DNA from 2 places in the uncultured Tyzzerella sp. genome. Region 1 is predicted to be linked to the other one. Evidence: a T-box and tRNA genes for the amino acid it is inferred to sense, from the RefSeq annotation. Region 1 holds a T-box; the other holds one or more tRNA genes.
The links. The T-box of region 1 lies ahead of R5Z65_RS06005 (valine--tRNA ligase). A T-box ahead of a tRNA ligase gene usually reads a tRNA of that ligase, here a tRNA-Val.

Region 1 (10,281 bases):
TTATATATCAGAAATATCTAATATATTAGATGAAATGGCTCATAAAAATTTTGATGTTTCTATAGATAGAGAATATTTAGGTGACTTTAAAAACATACAAAAATCTGTTAATTTAATAGTTAACAACCTTAATTTACTTACAAAAGATATAATATCTTCTGCAGAGCAAGTATCTGCTGGTGCTAAACAAATATCAGAATCTAGTATATCTTTAGCAGAAGGTGCAACAGAACAAGCAGAATCTGTAGAAAAATTAAACCATATTATTAAAGTTATGTCTAAGCAAACTACACAAAATACAGAAGGCTCTACTAAAGCAAATGACCTTGCTATGCAAACAAAAGAAAATGCAGCTAAAGGTAATGAGCAAATGAACAATATGCTTATTGCTATGGAAGAAATTAATGCTGCATCTAGCAGTATATCTAATATAATAAAAGTAATAGATGATATTGCTTTCCAAACAAACATTCTTGCACTTAATGCTGCTGTAGAGGCTGCTCGTGCTGGTGAGCACGGTAAAGGCTTTGCCGTTGTTGCAGAAGAAGTTAGAAGCCTTGCTTCTAGAAGTCAACAAGCAGCTAAAGAAACAACTGACCTTATAGAAAGCTCTGTTTCTAAAGTAGAACAAGGTTCTAAAATAGCTAACCAAACTGCTGATGCTCTTCTTGATATTGTTAAACAGATAGAAACTATATCTACACTTGTAGGTTCTTGTGCTAGTTCTTCTATAGAACAAGAAAAATCTATAAATGAGGTTTCATCTGCTGTTTCTCAAATAGCAAGTGTTACACAAAATAATACTGCTACAAGCGAGGAATCTGCAGCTGCTTCAGAGGAGCTTGCAAGCCAAGCAGAAATATTCTATGCATCTGTTGCAGATTTTAAATTAAAAAATGACTCTGCAACAAATGATGTTGTGGTTAAACAACCTAATAATGAAAAACCTAAAGAAAAACCTAAAAACACAAATAATACTAAACCTATTGAAAGCTCTAAGTCCACAACAAGAAATGTAAACAATATAGACTTAACTTCTGATGATTTAATTGTGTTAGATAATGATGCAGATATTATAATTAATGAATCTTTAGATTTTGGTAAATATTAATAATTTTTAATTAAGATAAATAATACAAAAGTCAATACTATGGTATTGACTTTTGTATTAATATTTAATATTGGAGGATAATTATGATTTTTGAATATAGCTTAAATACTCAAAAACAAGGATTTTATAACATTACGTCTTTCGTAAAAGATGCCGTTTCTAAATCTAATATAGAAAGTGGGGTATGCGTTGTGTATTGCCCTCACACTACTGCTGCTATTACAATAAATGAAAATACAGATAAAGATGTAGAAAATGATATTTTATTAGGTCTTCAGGAAAGCTTTTATAATAGAGATAGCTTTAAACATTTTGAAGGAAACTCTGATGCACACTTAAAATCTAGTGTTATTGGCGTTAGCGAAACAGTTATTATAAATAATAATTCTCCTGTTTTAGGTAGATGGCAAGATATATACTTTTGTGAATTTGATGGTCCTAGGACAAGGCAATTTTATGTAAAAATTATTTAATAATTAATTATGTTTACATTTTTGATATGTAATGCTATAATTATATAAATATATTTTTTAGGAGGTTTAATATGGTTAATAAATCTCAAAAAGATGAAGTTAATAACCAAGATGATAAAAATAATCAGAATACTATTACAAAAACCCAAAAAATAAAAAAAGAATTAATAGATATTACAAAAACTATTATTATAGCTATTATAGTTGCATTTATTATTACTCACTTTATAATTGTAAATGCTTTTGTTCCTACTGGCTCTATGAAAAATACTATTATGCCTAGCGACAGGCTAATAGCCTTTAGGCTATCCTATTTATTTTCAGAACCACAAAGAGATGATATTATAGTTTTTAAGCCACCAGATGATGAAAGCGTGCTATATGTAAAAAGGATAATAGGCCTCCCAGGTGAAACTATAAATATTATAGATGGTAAAGTTTATATAAATGATAGCCAAACACCTTTACCGGATGAATATATTATGGAAGATATGTTAGGTAGCTTTGGTCCTTATACAGTACCACAAGATAGCTATTTTGTGCTAGGCGATAATAGAAATGATTCTCAAGATTCTAGGTATTGGGAAAATACATTTTTACCAGAAGATAATATACTGGGTAAAGTTTTATTTAAATACTACCCAAAAATAGAACCTTTATGGAATAAATAATAACTAAACCTTTATGTTACCTTATAAAACTTATATTTAAATAAGGTATGCTAGTTATATTTATATCTTAATTTAATATACACTTCTCTATCAATAGCATAGCATAATAAAAATACTTTTTAAAAAGTTTAATATATTATCCTAAAATAAATATTAAATAAATGGAGGTAAAATATGAAACAAGCAACAAAAAATATGAGAGTAAATGAAGTATTAGAATTAGACAATGGTGTATTCCCTATTTTAATGAATGCTGGTATGCATTGTTTAGGTTGCCCATCTTCTCAATTAGAAACACTAGAAGAAGCTTGTGAAGTACACGGATTAGACTGTGATGAGCTTTTAAATAATATAAATCAATACCTAAAAACATTATAAAAAATACCACTTTAAGTGGTATTTTTTATTTAAATACAATTACTATATAACCTATATTTTTAAATACATTGTATAAAAAATTTATTTTACACAATATTTGTCGCATAAAGCTTTAAAATCTTCAGTATCTTTAAAACTTTCAAAGTCTATATTTTTATTGTTTAAGTTTTCATATACTTCTTGTAAAAACATTGGTATATCTTTAGCTAAAATATCACACAAAGGTTTGCCTAATCTAGTATTTTTTTCTTCAAAACTACCATCTACGCTAAGCTCATATACATCTACTATTTCTCCATCTACCATTTTTCTTTTCCCCATAAATCCAATCATAGCTACTTGGTGTCTTCCACAAGAGTTAGGGCAACCAGATATGTGTATTTTAGGCAATAAATCTTTATTTAGGTTATTTTCTTTAAAATGACATATTATATTATTTAATAGTCCCTGGCTTTCTGCTAATCCTATTTGACAAACAGGAACACCTATACAGCTTAAACTTTGCGATAACTTGGTTGTTTGGTTAAAATCTTTACATATATCTAAAATCTCCCTAGCTTCATTGCTATTAAGATTATTTATATAAAAACTTTCTTCCATACTAGCTATCAATTTAATATAGTCTTTACTGTTAGCATTTTTAATAAAATTAATAATTTTATTAAAATCTTGAGATGATATAATCCCCCCAATAGGTTTTATAATAACTGTATACCTACCTTTTTGCTTTTGAGGTATAATGTTATTACTCTCTTCTATCTCCCCTTCACTAGCATCTGGTATAGTTATATCTTTAGGCTCTTCTACACATAAATCTTTTTGTTTAGATTTTTCTATATAACTATTGTATAAATCTAAAAATCCTTCATCACCTTTTTCTTTTAGTATATACCTTATCCTAGCTTTATTTCTATTTTCATAGTTTCCATTTTCTTTAAAAAGTTCTACCAAAGCATCTACATAGTATAAAATTTCTTTAGGCTCTACTAAGTATGGTAACTCAAGCCCAACATTTGGGTTTTTACCAAGTCCACCTGCTACAAACACCTTAAAATATTTTCTATTATCTTTTAAAATAGCTAAAAACCCTAAATCTGTTAAAGTAGCATTAGATAAATTGCTTTTACCGTTAGAAAAACCTACTTTAATTTTTCTAGGCAAATTGTAGGTATCCATTCTTTTTAAAAAATAATTTGTTACATAGTTTGCATAAGGTGTAACATCAAAGGCTTCATCTTTTTCTACATTAGACAGTGGAGATGATGTTACATTTCTTGGAAAATTTCCTCCAGAACCATATCCTATCAAGTCATTTTCTACACACTCTTTAAAAATATTTAAAACAGTTTCTAAAGATAGTTTATGAAGTTGTATAGCTTGTCTTGTTGTAGGGTGTATTTTACTAATATTATACTTTTCAATAAATCCTTGTAAAAGATTAATAGATTTATCTGTAAAAACTCCTGAAGGTATTTTTATACGAATCATAAAAGTTTCTCCACCACGCTCGGCGTATATACCAAACTTGCCAGATGCTTTTTTAAAATCGTGCATTGTTATCTCTTTCTTTAAAAATTTTTCACCTTGCTCTCTTAAGATATCAATTTGTTCATACAAGAAATTTTTTAATTCCATAATAACAACCTCCTTTTAATATTTTTTAATTATAGCACTATCCATTTAAAAGTCAAGTTACAGTAAGGATTGCCAAAATATTATAAATTATTAATATTTTTAAATCAAAATTTTTAATAATTTATAAAAATATATTGACAAATTTATATAATATATATAAAATCATATTATTAAATGCTATGAAAAAGAGGAGTAAATATTAACAGGCAAAAGAGAGAGCTACTCATAGGCTGTAAGGTAGCTTTGCATATGTAATATTGAAGGTAGCTTTGGAGCAGATAGGCCTAAAAGTTTAAATACCTAGTAAGTCTATACGGGTAGCTTTCGTTAAAGGCTTTGAGTGCTTGCAATTTTTTGCTTGAAATAAGGTGGTACCACGATGCTTTCGTCCTTTGTAGACGATGGCTTTTTTTGTTTTTATAAATATTTTTTAAGTAGGTGATATTATTAAAATATTTGCTTTAATTTTTATACTGTTAGGCGTAGTAATATTATTAAAATATTTATTAAAAAATAATAAATCTAATAAAATAGACACATCTTTATTAGAAAATATAGAAGATACAGAAAATATACAAGATGATAAAAATATTAAACCAGAAAATAATGATATTTTAGAAGTATTTTCTAATAAAGGGAGTATTTTTTTAATGATAGGTTTATTTTTAATTTTTATAGCAATTATAATATATATATCTTTAGGAGGTTTTATTAAATGAAAAAAGAGCTAGAAAAAAATTATGACCCTTCCATTGAGGAAAGGATTTACAAAAATTGGTTAGAAAAAAAATATTTTCACGCAAAGGTAGACAAAAATAAAAAACCTTATACAATAGTTATTCCACCTCCAAATATTACAGGGCATCTCCATATGGGACACGCTCTTGACAATACTTTACAAGATATACTTATAAGATGGAAAAGAATGCAAGGATATTCTGCTCTATGGCTACCTGGCACAGACCACGCTAGTATATCAACAGAAGTAAAAATAATAGATAAGCTAGCTAAAGAGGGCATAACAAAAGAAGACTTAGGTAGAGAAAAGTTTTTAGAAAGAGCTTGGGAATGGAAAGAAGAATACGGTGGAACAATAGTTAATCAGCTTAAAAAACTTGGTAACTCTTGCGACTGGGATAGAGAAAGATTTACTATGGACGAAGGCTTGTCAAAAGCTGTGGAAGAAGTGTTTATCCGTTTATATGAAAAAGGATATATCTATAAAGGCGAAAAACTTATAAACTGGTGTCCTAATTGTGAAACAACTATATCTGATGCAGAAGTAGACCACGAAGATAAAAATGGATTTTTTTGGCATATTAAATACCCTATTAAAGATACAGATAAGTTTTTACAATTTGCAACAACTCGTCCAGAAACTATGCTAGGAGATACGGCAATAGCAGTAAACCCTAACGATGATAGATATAAAGACTTTATAGGCAAAACTTGTATAATTCCATTTGTTAATAGAGAAATCCCTATTATAGCCGATGACTATGTAGATATGGAATTTGGTACAGGGGTTGTTAAAATAACACCTGCCCACGACCCTAACGACTTTGAGGTAGGACAACGCCATAATTTACCTAAAATAAACATTTTAAACGATGATGGTACTATAAATGAAAACGGTGCACAATTTAAAGGCTTATACAGATACGATGCAAGAAAAGAAATTATAAAAGAGCTTGACAAACTTGGACTTTTTGTAAAAGAAGAACCTATATCCCACGCCGTTGGGGTGCACGAACGTTGTTCTCACGTTGTAGAGCCTCTTATTAAAAGCCAATGGTTTGTAAAAATGGAGGAGCTTGCAAAACCTGCATTAGAAGCATACTATAACAAAGAGCTTCGCTTTATACCAGATAGATTTGGTAAAATATATACTCATTGGCTAGAAAATATAAAAGACTGGTGTATATCTCGTCAGCTTTGGTGGGGACATAGAATACCTGCTTATTACTGCGAAAAATGTGGACATATAGAAGTTGCTAAAGAAATGCCAAAGGCTTGCTCTAAATGTAACCATACAGTTTTAGTACAAGATGAAGACACCCTAGACACTTGGTTTAGCTCTGCCTTATGGCCATTTTCTACTCTTGGTTGGCCAGAAAAAACAGAAGATTTAGAATATTTCTATCCTACAAACGTTCTTGTTACTGGATATGATATTATTTTCTTCTGGGTTGTTCGTATGGTATTTTCTGGTATTGAGCAAATGGGAGAATTGCCATTTAAAGATGTTTTAATCCACGGTCTTGTTAGAGATTCTGAGGGTAGAAAAATGAGCAAATCTTTAGGTAATGGTATAGACCCTCTAGAAGTTATAGAAAAATATGGTGCAGATGCATTAAGACTTATGCTTACATCAGGTAACTCTGCTGGTAACGACTTGAGATTTTATTGGGAAAAAATAGAAGCTAATAGAAATTTCTTAAATAAAATATGGAATGCTACTCGTTTTATATTAATGAACATAGATGAAGAAGACTTATCTAATGTTTCTTTAGATAGCCTTACAGATGCAGATAAATGGATTTTATCTAAATGTAACACCCTTGCTAAAGAAGTAACTCAAAATTTAGAAAGCTACGACTTAGGTGTTGCTTTATCTAAAATATACGATTTTATATGGGACGAATATTGCGACTGGTATATAGAAATGGTTAAGCCTCGTCTTTACGATAAAGAAGACAAAACAAGACAAGCTGCTTTATATACTTTAAAAACTGTTCTTATAAACTCTTTAAAAATGTTACACCCATTTGCACCTTTTGTAACAGAAGAAATATTTACATCTATACAAGATGAAGAAGAAACTATTATGCTATCTAAATGGCCAGTATTTGAAGAAAGTTTAAATTTTGCAAATGAAGAAGAAAAAGTAGAGCTTATAAAAACTGCTGTAAAAGGTATAAGAAATATACGTTCAGAAATGAATGTACCTAATAGCAAAAAAGCTCAAATTATTATATCTTCTAACAACGATTTGGTTAATACTACATTTAGTACAAGCTCCGTATTTTTTAAAACATTAGCTTTTGCTAGTGATATAACAATAGAACAACATAAAAATGCTCCAGAAGGTGCTGTATCTGTTGTTATACCAAATGGGGTTATATATATGCCTTTTGATGAGCTTGTAGATATAGAAAAAGAACTAGATAGGCTTAAAAAAGAAGAGGAAAAACTTATAAAAGAAGTAGAACGTGTTGAGAAAAAACTATCTAATGAAGGTTTTGTTGCCAAAGCACCAGAAAAAGTTATAACAGAAGAAAAAGAAAAAATGGCAAAATACAAAGATATGTTAAGCAAAGTAAGAGAACAAATAAATACTTTAAAAAAATAATATAATTTTTTTGAAAGGTTATATAAATGAGAAAAACTATTTTATTTATTGCAATGAGTCTTGATGGGTATATTTCAAATGAGTATGGTAAAGTGGATTGGATAAATGGACAAAATCAAAATGTTGAAAACATTGATACCTATTCAACATTTATAAAAGATATTGATACTGTGATTATGGGGTGGAATACTTATAATCAAATTGTAACAGAGCTATCTCCAGAAAAATGGGTTTATCCCAATTTGATAAGCTATGTTATAACACATAGAGAATTATCCTCAACAAATAATATAATTTTTACAAAGTCAAATCCATCTGTTATTATAGAAAATTTAAAGAAAAAGCAAGGAAAAAATATTTGGATTTGTGGTGGGGCAAACATAGTGCAACAATTAATGCAAAACGATTTAATTGATGAATATCATATTTCTGTTATTCCAACAATTTTAGGTAGTGGAACACGTCTTTTTGAAAAAAATTTAAGTGAAATAAAATTAGAATTAACTAATACACAATCTTACAATGGAATAGTAGAATTAATTTATAAACATAGAAGTTTTTAAAATAGCAAAAATAAATAAACACTTTAAATTATAACATATTAATTTTAAATTAATATGTTATAATCTTTACAAATATATTTATATTTATTAATTAATATTTACCAATTTTACAACTATCAAATTTTTATAAATATTAATTATAATGTATTAAAAATCACCATATTTATTTATTATTCTGTAATAATTAGATAAAATATAGTTTTTTAATCATATATAAGTGCAATTTTATTAATTTTATGATATAATATTTCTATTATAAATAAAAGGAGATGATAATAAATGACTGATTTTATGGAAAAATTTGCCAACTCATTAGGAACTATGGGTGACTTTTTATACACTTGGATATTAGTAGCCCTTCTTATCATTACAGGGTTATATTTTACCTTTAGGACTAAATTTGTACAAATAAGATTAATCCCTGAAGCGTTAAAAGTTATTGTAGAAAAAAAGCCTGGTTCTGGTGTATCTTCATTCCAAGCTTTAATGATTTCCACAGCTTCTCGTGTTGGTACTGGTAACATTGTAGGTGTTGCTCTTGCCATAGGTACTGGTGGTCCTGGTGCAGTTTTTTGGATGTGGCTTCTTGCAATTATAGGTGGTGCATCTGCTTTTATAGAAAGTACTTTAGCTCAAATATATAAAACAAAAGATGGCGATGGCTTTAGAGGTGGCCCTGCATATTATATACAGACAGCCTTAAAAAGCAGACCTCTTGGTGTTATTTTTAGTATATTTTTAATAGCTTGCTTTGCTTTTGGCTTTAATGCGCTACAAGCATTTAATATAGGCGATTCTTTAAAATATTACTTCCCTGATTATTCTAATAGTATAATCCCAACTATTCTTGGTCTTACTTTAGCAGTATTAACTGGTATAACTATATATGGTGGTGTTAAAAGAATAGGTTTTATAACATCTTTTATAGTACCTATTATGGCCTTAATATACATATGCTTAGGACTGTTTATAACAATAAAAAATATTAACCTTTTACCTAGCGTTTTTAAAAATATTTTTGTAGAAGCATTTAATTTTGATGCTATATTTGGTGGAGGTATTGGTGCTTTTACTAGCTCTTGTGTTATGCAAGGTATAAAAAGAGGTCTTTTCTCTAATGAGGCTGGTATGGGGTCTGCTCCTAATGTTGCTGCAACGGCAGATGTATCTCACCCAGTAAAACAAGGCCTTGTACAAATGTTTTCTGTATTTATAGATACAATCTTTATCTGCTCTACAACTGCTATGATTTTATTATGTTCTGGTGTATCAGAGGGAACAGGTATACAATATGTTCAAAATGCAGTAAGAGCAAACTTTGGAGAGTTTGGTATACATTTTATATCAATAGCTATCTTTTTATTTGCATTTAGCTCACTAATAGGTAACTATTGTTATGCAGAAGCTAATATAAAATTCATTAAAGATAATAAAACTGTGCTAAACATATTTAGAGTATGCTGTATGATTATGATTTTCTTTGGTACTCAAATGAGCTTAGACGCTGCTTGGAACTTAGCAGATTTACTTATGGGCTTTATGGCAATATTAAATATTATAGCAATACTATTTTTAGGTAATATATCTATAAAATGTCTTAAAAATTATACAGACCAGAAAAAACAAGGTAAAGAACCTGTTTTTAAAGCTAAAGACATTGGTTTAGATAATACAGAATATTGGAAATAAATATATTTTTATAAAAATTAAGTACACCATAGAAATTATATAAAATAATAATTATGGTGTACTTTTTTATTTATATCATATAGCTTTAATATTATTTTTAACCATATCAATAAAATAGCTATGCACATCATAGCAATCTGTAAGCTCTGGATGAAAAGCTGTTGCAAGTTGGTTGTTTTGTCTAACTGCAACTATTTTATTATCTACAACAGATAATATATCAACTCCATTGCCTACTTTTTCTACATAAGGTGCTCTAATAAAAGTCATAGGTATTTCTTTGTTGTTAAACTTTGAAATAGTATTAAAACTACCTAACTGTCTTCCATAGGCATTTCTTTTAGCTACAATATCAAGTGTAGCCAAATGCTTCCTATGGTCGTTATCTATTTCTTTTGCAAGTAATAAA
Region 2 (10,281 bases), on a different contig from region 1:
ATAGAAGAGCTAAACGACGATACTAGTGTAAATGGCATATTGGTACAATTACCTTTACCAAAGCATATAAATGAAAAAAATATACTTTTTAAAATAAACCCTTTAAAAGATGTAGACGGATTTCACCCTTATAACATAGGCTTGTTATCTACTAATAGTGCTACTTTAAAATCTTGTACACCTTCTGGTTGTATGGAGATTTTAAAAAGGTATAATGTAGAAATAAAAGGTAAAAATGCTCTTGTTATAGGTAGAAGTAATATTGTAGGTAAGCCTATATCTATGATGCTTTTAAATGAAGATGCAACGGTTACAACAGCACATACAAAAACTAAAGATTTAGAATATTTGACAAAACAAGCAGATATTATTATTGTTGCTATTGGCGTTGCTAATTTTTTAAAGCCACATATGGTAAAAGAGGGTGTTATCCTTATAGATGTTGGTATAAATAGGTTTGATGGCAAACTATGTGGAGATATAGATTTTAGTTGTAGCAATAAAGCTAGCCTTATTACGCCAGTACCTGGTGGTGTTGGGCCTATGACTATTACTATGCTTATGAAAAATTGCTTAATAGCATATAAAATACAAAATAATATAAATATAGAGGAGAATTAAATTGGATAATAAAGTTAAAATAGCTTTTGTATCTTTAGGGTGCGATAAAAACCTTATGGATAGTGAAATAATGCTTGGACTTATAAAAGAAGAAGGATATATTATAACAGAACAAGAAGAACAAGCTAATATAATAATAATAAATAGTTGTGGATTTAAAATAGACGCAAGCGAAGAAGGTATAGAAAATATATTAAGAGTGGCAGATTATAAACAAACAGGTAATTGTCAAGGTATAATAGTTACAGGGTGTATGGCTCAAAGATATAAAGAAGAAATATTTGATTCTTTACCAGAGGTAGATGCAGTAGTAGGTACTGGAGATTTTGAAAACATAGGTAATGTTATAAAAGAAATATTACAAGGGCATAAAAAAGTACAGCTTATAACAGATAATAATAAGGCTTTAGATGAAAAAAATTCTCTTAAAAGAGTAGTTACTACAACAGGTGGATTTGCTTATCTTAAAATAGCAGAGGGTTGTGATAAAAGATGTACATATTGTACTATACCATCTATAAGAGGAAAATTTAGAAGCCGTACCATAGAAAGTCTTATAGAAGAAGCTAAACTTTTAGCTAGCCAAGATGTTAAAGAAATTATACTTGTTGCACAAGATTCATCTCTATATGGTACAGATATATATGGTGAGAAAAAACTACCAGAGCTTTTAAGAAGATTATCAGAAATAGATGACATTAAATGGTTAAGAATTTTATATTGTTATCCAGAGCATATAGATGATGAGCTTATAGAAGAAATGGCAACTAATGATAAAGTATGTAAATATATAGATATGCCTATACAACACGCAGATGATAAAATATTAAAGCTTATGGGAAGAAGAAGTACAAGAGAAAAATTAGAAAATACTATATCAAAATTAAGAGAAAAAATGCCAGATATATGTATAAGAACTACATTTATAGTAGGCTTTCCAAATGAAACAGAAGAGGCATTTAAAAATCTTTATGAATTTACAGAAAAAATGAAATTTGATAGGCTTGGTATATTTACATATTCTAGAGAAGAAGGCACACCAGCTTACAATATGGATAATCAAATAGATGAAGATGTTAAAGAAGAAAGAAAAGAAAAACTTATGTTATTACAAAAAGACATTTCTTCTAGTATATGTAGGAAATTTATTGGTAGAACATTAGAAGTTATTGTAGAGGGTAAAATAGAGGGTGAAGACAATGTTTATTGTAGCAGAAGTTATAGAGATTGCTATGAGATAGACGGTTTTGTATTTTTTAAAGCACCAGAAGATATGGAGCTTATAGCAGGAGATTTTTATAATATAAAAATTACAGATGCCTATGAATACGACCTTATAGGAGAGATACAAATATAAAACTAGGGGGGTAATAATATGAACTTACCTAACAAACTTACTATTTTTAGAATAATATTAATACCATTTTTATTAATATTTATATTATTCGATTTTATACCACTAGACATACAAATAAGACGTTATATAGCTACAACAATATTTATAGTGGCATCGGTAACAGATGCTTTAGATGGATACATAGCAAGAAAATATAATCTTATAACAAATTTTGGTAAGTTTATGGACCCTCTTGCAGATAAATTATTAGTTACATCTACTATGATAGCTTTAATATCTATGGAAGATGCCATAGTACCATTAAAAGCTTGGGTTGTTATATTAATAATAGCTAGAGAGTTTTTTATGACAGGCTTTAGGACTATTGCTATGGAAAAAAATGTAGTTATAGCTGCTGGTAATTCTGGTAAACTAAAAACTATTTTTCAAATGATTATGATAATATTTTTACTATTAAATATTAACAATATCATATTTATATATATAAGCCATATTTTAATAGTTTTATCTGTAATTTTAACAATATATTCATTAATGGAATATTTTATAAAAAATAAAAATGTTTTAAAAGATTAATACTTATTTTTTAGGTTAAAATATATTTATAGTTAATATTAAAAAGAGGTGGTCTTATGAAAGCAGAAATTTTTTCTGTAGGAACGGAAATTTTATTAGGTGAAATATTAGATACAAATGCTAAATATATAGCAAGTGAGCTTGCTAATATGGGTATAGATGTTTTTTATAAAACGTCTATTGGAGATAATGAAAAAAGATTGTTAGATGCTATTGATATTGCTTATAAAAGGGCAGATATAATAATATCTACTGGTGGACTTGGCCCTACAGATGATGATTTGACAAAAGAAACTTTTGCAAAATACTTTAATAAAAAGCTAGTTACTCATAAAGAAAGCTTGGAAAATTTAAAATCATATTTTGTAGATGAAGATATGCCTTTATCAAATTTAAAACAAGCCGATTTACCAGAAAATGCAATAGTTTTAGTAAACGAAAATGGTACAGCATCTGGCTGTATTATAGAAGAAAAGAATAAAATAGCAGTTATTTTACCAGGACCACCAAAAGAATGTATACCTATGTTTAATAAACAGGTAAAGCCTATATTAGAAAAATATACAGATAAAGTGTTAGTATCTAAAAATCTTAATTTATGTGGTATAGGGGAGAGTAACGCATCTGAGATAATAAGAGATTTAATGCTTTCTTCTAAAAATCCTACCATAGCACCATATGCAGGTAATAATGAAATGAGATTTAGAATAACGGCAAGTGGGAAAACAAAAGAAGAAGCTCAAAATATTTTAAAGCCTACAGTTGATAAATTATATAGTATTTTTAATGAGTATATATATGGAGAAGATGATGATACATTACAAGAGGTTGTAGTAAATAAGCTTATAGAAAATAATATTACAATATCTACTGCCGAATCTTGTACAGGAGGTCTTTTAGCATCTAGCATAGTAAATGTAGCATCGGCATCTAAAGTGTTTTTAAATGGTGTTATATCATATTCTAATGAAAGCAAAGTATATGAGCTTAACGTGTGTAAAGAAGACTTAGAAAAATACGGTGCTGTTAGTGAGCAGGTGGCTATACAAATGGCAGAGGGTATTAGAAAAAAATCTAACACAACAATAGGTATATCTACAACAGGTATAGCAGGCCCAACAGGTGGAACAGATAAAAAACCAGTAGGACTTGTATATATAGCTATATCTATTGAAGGTAGAGATACTTTTTGTAAAAAGCTTATGTTAAAAGGTGATAGACAAAAAATAAGAGATAAAACAGTTCATATTTGTTTTAGTAATTTATTAAAATTAATATAAATATTAAAGGAGATTAAAAATGGCTGATAAAAAATCTAAAGATAGCGTTATGGATAATATAGCTAAAGGTAGAGAAACAGCACTTAAAAATGCCTTGGCTCAAATAGAAAAGCAATTTGGCAAAGGTGCTGTTATGAAGCTTGGAGAAACTAACAACAAAACAGTAGAAGTTATACCAACAGGGTCTTTAAGCTTAGATGTTGCCCTTGGTGCAGGTGGTGTGCCAAAAGGTAGAATTATAGAAATATTTGGGCCAGAATCTAGTGGGAAAACTACTGTTGCATTACATATGGTAGCAGAGGTGCAAAAAGCTGGTGGTATAGCAGGCTTTGTAGATGCAGAGCACGCATTGGACCCAGTTTATGCACAAAAAATAGGAGTTAATATAGACGAGCTTTATATATCACAACCAGATGATGGGGAGCAAGCTCTTGATATTACAGAAACTATGGTTCGTTCTGGTGCAATAGATATTATTATAGTAGACTCTGTTGCAGCTTTAGTGCCAAAATCAGAAATAGATGGAGTAATGGGAGATTCTCATATGGGTGTTCAAGCTAGGTTAATGAGCCAAGCACTTAGAAAACTTACAGCTATTACTGCTAAAAGTAAATGTATAGTAATATTTATAAACCAACTTAGAGAAAAAATAGGTATATCTTATGGTAGTCCAGAAACTACAACAGGTGGACGTGCATTAAAATTTTATGCAAGTGTTAGAATAGATATAAGAAAAGGTGAGCCTATTAAAAATGGCACAGATTTAATAGGTGCTAGGACAAAGGCAAAAATTGCTAAAAATAAGATAGCACCTCCTTTTAAAACAGCAGAATTTGATATTATTTATGGAGAGGGTATATCTCATATAGGAGATGTTTTAGACCTTGGTGCAGACCTTGGCATTGTTACAAAAGGTGGAGCTTGGTATTCTTATGAGGAAACAAGGTTAGGACAAGGTAGAGAAAATGCTAAAAAGTTTCTTTTAGAAAATCCACATTTATTAAGAACAATAGAAAATGCAGTTAGAAAGCATTATGAAATGCCAGAATTAGATGAAATAAAAGAAAGTATAGCAAATACAGAGGCAAAGCCTATAAATGATGAAGAAGTAGAAATGGCTATGGAAGATACAGAGTTTAAAGCAGATTTTAATGAAGAAGATGCCTTAGATTTTGAACTTTTAGATGAAAATTTAGAAGAAGATTTTCAGGATAATAATTTAGAAGAAGATTTTTAATTTAAAATATTAAAGTTATATTTTAATTTTAATAATAAATAATGCTATAGACTTTGTCTATAGCATTATTTATATAAAATTCTATATTTTTAATAAAACTTATAAAATTTATTATTAATTTTTATTTGCTTTTTTTCTAAGGTTAGAATCTAATATTTTTTTTCTTATTCTAAGATTTTCTGGTGTAACTTCTACAAGCTCATCATCTGTAATAAATTCTATACATTTTTCTAAGCTCATATTTATAGGAGGTGTTAATTTTAAAGCATCATCTGCACCAGAAGAACGTGTGTTAGTAAGTTGTTTCTTTTTACAAACATTTACCTCCATATCGCCACTTCTAGCATTTCTACCAACAACCATACCAGAATATACTTTTGTAGCAGGGCCTATAAATAAATCTCCACGTTCTTGAGCATTATAAAGACCATAAGTAACTGCCTCTCCAGATTCGAAGGCTACTAAAGAACCTTGAGGACGGCTTACTATTTCTCCTTTATATGGCTCGTAGTCATTAAATATTGTGTTTATTATACCATTACCTTTAGTATCTGTTAAAAACTCACTTCTATAGCCTATAAGACCTCTAGCTGGGATATTAAATTCTATTCTAGTATACCCACCTTTAGATGGAACCATATTTGTCATTTCACCTTTTCTTGCACCAAGCTTTTCTATAACATTTCCTACAAATTCTTCTGGTACATCTATTGTAGCTATTTCCATAGGTTCATAGCGTTTTCCGTCTATTTCTTTAAATAAAACTTCTGGACGAGATACTTGAAATTCGTATCCCTCTCTACGCATAGTTTCTATTAATATAGACAAATGGAGTTCTCCACGTCCACTTACTTTAAATGAATCGGCGCTTTCTGTATCTTCTACCCTAAGGCTTACATCTGTGTTTAACTCTTTTTGTAATCTATCCCTTAAATGCCTACTTGTAACAAATTTCCCTTCCATACCAGCAAATGGACTATCATTTACAGAAAAAGTCATAGCTATTGTAGGTTCTGATATTTTATTAACTTCTATAGGTTGTGGATTTTCTACACAAGCAATAGTATCTCCTATTTGTATATCTGGTATACCACTAACTGCTACAATAGAGCCTACTGTAGAGGATTTTACTTCTACTCTTTCAAGGCCTTCGTACTCGTAAAGTTTATTTATTTTTACTTTATAATTTTTTTCTGGGTCATTAAAGTTTACAACACAAGCATCTTGGTTTACTTTTATAGTACCATTTTCTACTTTACCAATGCCTATTCTACCTACGTATTCGTTATAGTCAATAGTAGTAACAAGCATTTGCACACCTGCCTCCATATCTCCTTGTGGAGCTGGTATATAGTCTATTATTGTATCAAAAAGGCATTTCATATCTTCTGCTTCCATAGCTTTGTCTGCTTCCATAGCTGCTTTACCAGCTTTTGCAGATGCAAATACAAAAGGTGCATCAAGTTGTTCGTCTGTTGCATCAAGCTCTATAAAAAGCTCTAATATTTCATCTATAACTTCATCTGGCCTTGCCTCTGGCTTATCTATTTTATTTACACAAACAACAACTGGTAATTTTAAAGATAGAGCATTTTTTAATACAAATTTTGTTTGTGGCATAGCACCTTCATAAGCATCTACTACTAGCACAACGCCATCTACCATTTTTAAAACACGTTCAACTTCTCCACCAAAGTCTGCGTGTCCTGGTGTGTCTACAATATTTATCTTTTTATCTTCGTAATATACTGATGTGTTTTTAGAAAGTATAGTAATACCTCTTTCTCTTTCTATATCTCCAGAGTCCATTACTCTCTCTCTAATTACTTGGTTAGACCTAAAAGTACCACTTTGTTTTAAAAGCTCATCAACAAGTGTAGTTTTACCGTGGTCTACGTGAGCTATAATAGCTATATTTCTTACATCTTCTCGTTTGTTCACAATTTTTTCCTACTCTCTAATAAATTTATTCAAATTATTTTAACATAAAAGGTTTATATTTTCAAGATAACTACTAAAAAATATTGATTATCACATAAAAAAAGCTAGGTATACCTAGCCTAAAAGATAGCGGAAGAGGGATTTGAACCCACGACACCACGGGTATGAACCGTGTGCTCTAGCCAACTGAGCTATTCCGCCGTATTTAATAAAATGGGAACAACAGGGCTCGAACCTGTGACCCCTTGCTTGTAAGGCAAGTGCTCTCCCAGCTGAGCTATGCTCCCACAGATAGCGGAAGAGGGATTTGAACCCCCGACACCACGGGTATGAACCGTGTGCTCTAGCCAACTGAGCTATTCCGCCATATTTAGTAAAAGTGGGAACAACAGGGCTCGAACCTGTGACCCCCTGCTTGTAAGGCAGGTGCTCTCCCAGCTGAGCTATGCTCCCACAGTATCGTTAATGGGAACAACAGGGCTCGAACCTGTGACCCCTTGCTTGTAAGGCAAGTGCTCTCCCAGCTGAGCTATGCTCCCACATCTAACGACAAAATATATTATAACAACATATTAATATAATGTCAAGTATTTTATAAAAATATTTTAATATTTATAAAATTATTGACATTAGTAAAAATAGATGTTATTATATATTTAGCTAATTAGTTAAATATATAATAACAAGGTGGTGGATATGATTAAATATGAGTAAAATTTTTAAAGCACTTAGCGATGAAACTAGGAGAGAGATTTTAAAGCTATTAAGAGAAAAAGACCTTACAGCTGGAGAAATATCTGAAAATTTTAATATGTCTAAGCCTTCTATATCTAAACATCTTGATGTATTAAAAGAGGCAGGTCTTATATCTTATGAAAAAAAGGGACAGTTTATTATTTATTCTCTTAATACTTCTGTTTTACAAGAAGTATTAGGTAGATTTTTAGATTTTTTTAATTAGAAAGGAGATTTTTATTATGGATAAAACTAAAAATACTATTTGGATATTTACATTTATTATTTTAATTTCTAGTTTTGCAATAGATAATACAATAATAAAATTATCTTGTATAATTGGTTCTGTTGTTGTGATAGTAGGTATTATTTATAAAAACGCAACAGAAATTACTAATCTATCTAAAGATAATATAAAAATAAAAACTTTAAGAAATGTTGTTATAATGACTTTATTGTTTTTATTTTTGATAATTTTTACTATTTGTTTTACAGAAATTTCAAATAAGCTATCTGAAAATATAGTTTTAACAATAATAACTATTTTTTTTATATATTTTGGTAATATATCCCCTAAAATACCTTGTAACAGATATGTAGGCTTTAGGTTACCTTGGACTGTTAATGATGAAGAAACTTGGAGATATGCACATAGACTTTTAGGATATTTATCTTTTCCTGCAGCTATTATTATGTTTTTAACTGGGTTTTATTACAATTTAAAGGTTGGTATATTTTTAGGAGTTTTTATAATAGTTGTTATTCCTGGTATACTATCTTATAGATTTTACAAAAATTTATATAAAGTTTAAAATATAAGTCATATCTTAATTGTATTTAATAAAAATAGGGTATAGATAAATAGCTTGTCTATACCCTGTTTTTATTTATTATTTAAGTTATAAATTAATTTTTATATTAAAAAGGTAAATATTTTTATTATTTTCTTTTTACTGTATATCCACAATAATCTAAAACTAGCTCACAAAACATAGCATTAGCCCAAGAGAACCATTCTCTAGTAAATTCTTCTGGATTATTTACATTAAAGCCTTCGTGCATTAAGTTTGTATTGCCATCAGTAGCTTTCATTAAATCGATAATTTGTTTTTTATATTCTTTATCACTACTTGTTAAACCTTGCATAGCTAAAGAGATATGCCAAATGTAGTTTATAGGAGTGTGAGGGCTACCAATACCTTTAGCTTTTTCTCCTTCATAATAGTAAGGGTTACCATTACCTAAGATAAAATCTCTTGTATTTTTATAAGTTTGGTCATTTTCATCTCTATATCCAATGTATGGTATAGAAAGTAAGCTAGGTAAGTTTGCATCGTCCATAAGGTTGTATTGGCCAAATCCGTCTACTTCATAAGCATACATTCTGCCGTATTTATAATGTTCTATTACACCATAAGTTTCTATAGCATCTTCTATTTCTTTAGCAAGGTTAATACTTTCTTCTGCTAATTTTTCATCTTTAAGAATTTCTAAAGCTATTTCGTTTAAGTATTTTAACACTACAACAGCAAACATATTAGAAGGGATTAAATAACCATATTGACAAGCATCATCGCTAGGTCTAAATCCAGACCAAGTTAAACCTATGTTAGATTTAACTAAAGCACCTTTACCATCTCTAGAAAGGGTATCTGTATAGTAACAATCTTTTCTAACAAAAGAATAAGGAGAGTTTTCTTCGTGGTTTTGTTCTGTTTTCCAAACTTCAATAATTTTGTAAGCAGCTTCTTTAAATGTATCATCAAAGTGAGATGTTTTGCCTGTGTTTTTCCAAAGAAGATAAGACATTTGAAGAGGGAAGCAAAGAGAATCTATCTCATATTTTCTTTCCCAAATCCAACCAGACATTTCTGTAATATCTTTTTCCCAACAGCTACCATTGTCTGCCTCGTTAAAAGCATTAGCATAAGGGTCTAATAAGATATATTTCATTTGACGTTTTACTAAACCTTCAATAAGATTAGCAATTTCTTCATCTTTTTCAGCTAAAAAATAGTATGGTCTTAACTGACATACAGAATCTCTTAGCCACATAGCAGGTATATCCCCAGTTATTACATAAGTAGTACCATCGTCCATTTTTTTTACAGTAGTATCTAATGTATTTGTGTAGCAGTTTTCAAACATAGTTTTTAATTTGTCGTCATTGCCTAATTTTTCATAAACGTCTTTTAGTAAATTTTCCATAGATTGAGGTAATTGTTTTTTCATAAGTAATTCTCCTAATGTAAATATTTTATAAATTTAATTATTTTAATTTTTATAATAAAGGTATAGCTTAATATTATATAATATAAGAAATACCTATTTTTTAATTAGTATAAGAAAATGATTATCTTGAAAGCATAGCAGCACCTATTAAGCCAGCATCGTTACCAAGAGTAGCTATGTCTATAATAGTTTGCAAATCGCTTCCAAAAACTTTTTTAGAAACTTTTTCTTTTAAAGGTGTTGTTAATTTTTCACCTTGTTTAGATATTCCACCACTAAGAAGCAGTACTTCTGGCTTAAAT

Region 2: it encodes a tRNA-Val, which carries the amino acid that the T-box ahead of R5Z65_RS06005 (valine--tRNA ligase) is inferred to sense. The anticodon was not compared.

Annotation. Positions count from the first base shown of each region.
Region 1 is NZ_CAUWHO010000029.1:6,943-17,223, reverse strand. It holds gene R5Z65_RS06030 (methyl-accepting chemotaxis protein) at 1-1,111, shown strand, start outside; gene R5Z65_RS06025 (secondary thiamine-phosphate synthase enzyme YjbQ) at 1,195-1,584, shown strand; gene lepB (signal peptidase I) at 1,656-2,255, shown strand; gene R5Z65_RS06015 (DUF1858 domain-containing protein) at 2,430-2,633, shown strand; gene R5Z65_RS06010 (nitrite/sulfite reductase) at 2,715-4,268, opposite strand; T-box leader at 4,439-4,664, shown strand; gene R5Z65_RS06005 (valine--tRNA ligase) at 4,984-7,620, shown strand; gene R5Z65_RS06000 (dihydrofolate reductase family protein) at 7,647-8,183, shown strand; gene R5Z65_RS05995 (alanine/glycine:cation symporter family protein) at 8,463-9,872, shown strand; gene pdxT (pyridoxal 5'-phosphate synthase glutaminase subunit PdxT) at 9,948-10,281, opposite strand, start outside.
Region 2 is NZ_CAUWHO010000014.1:1,070-11,350, reverse strand. It holds gene folD (bifunctional methylenetetrahydrofolate dehydrogenase/methenyltetrahydrofolate cyclohydrolase FolD) at 1-621, shown strand, start outside; gene rimO (30S ribosomal protein S12 methylthiotransferase RimO) at 623-1,978, shown strand; gene pgsA (CDP-diacylglycerol--glycerol-3-phosphate 3-phosphatidyltransferase) at 1,997-2,554, shown strand; gene R5Z65_RS03485 (competence/damage-inducible protein A) at 2,611-3,834, shown strand; gene recA (recombinase RecA) at 3,854-5,071, shown strand; gene typA (translational GTPase TypA) at 5,186-7,015, opposite strand; tRNA gene R5Z65_RS03470 (tRNA-Met) at 7,140-7,213, opposite strand; tRNA gene R5Z65_RS03465 (tRNA-Val) at 7,227-7,299, opposite strand; tRNA gene R5Z65_RS03460 (tRNA-Met) at 7,305-7,378, opposite strand; tRNA gene R5Z65_RS03455 (tRNA-Val) at 7,393-7,465, opposite strand; tRNA gene R5Z65_RS03450 (tRNA-Val) at 7,479-7,551, opposite strand; gene R5Z65_RS03445 (autorepressor SdpR family transcription factor) at 7,719-7,973, shown strand; gene R5Z65_RS03440 (SdpI family protein) at 7,990-8,559, shown strand; gene R5Z65_RS03435 (glycoside hydrolase family 125 protein) at 8,687-9,979, opposite strand; gene R5Z65_RS03430 (ROK family protein) at 10,101-10,281, opposite strand, start outside.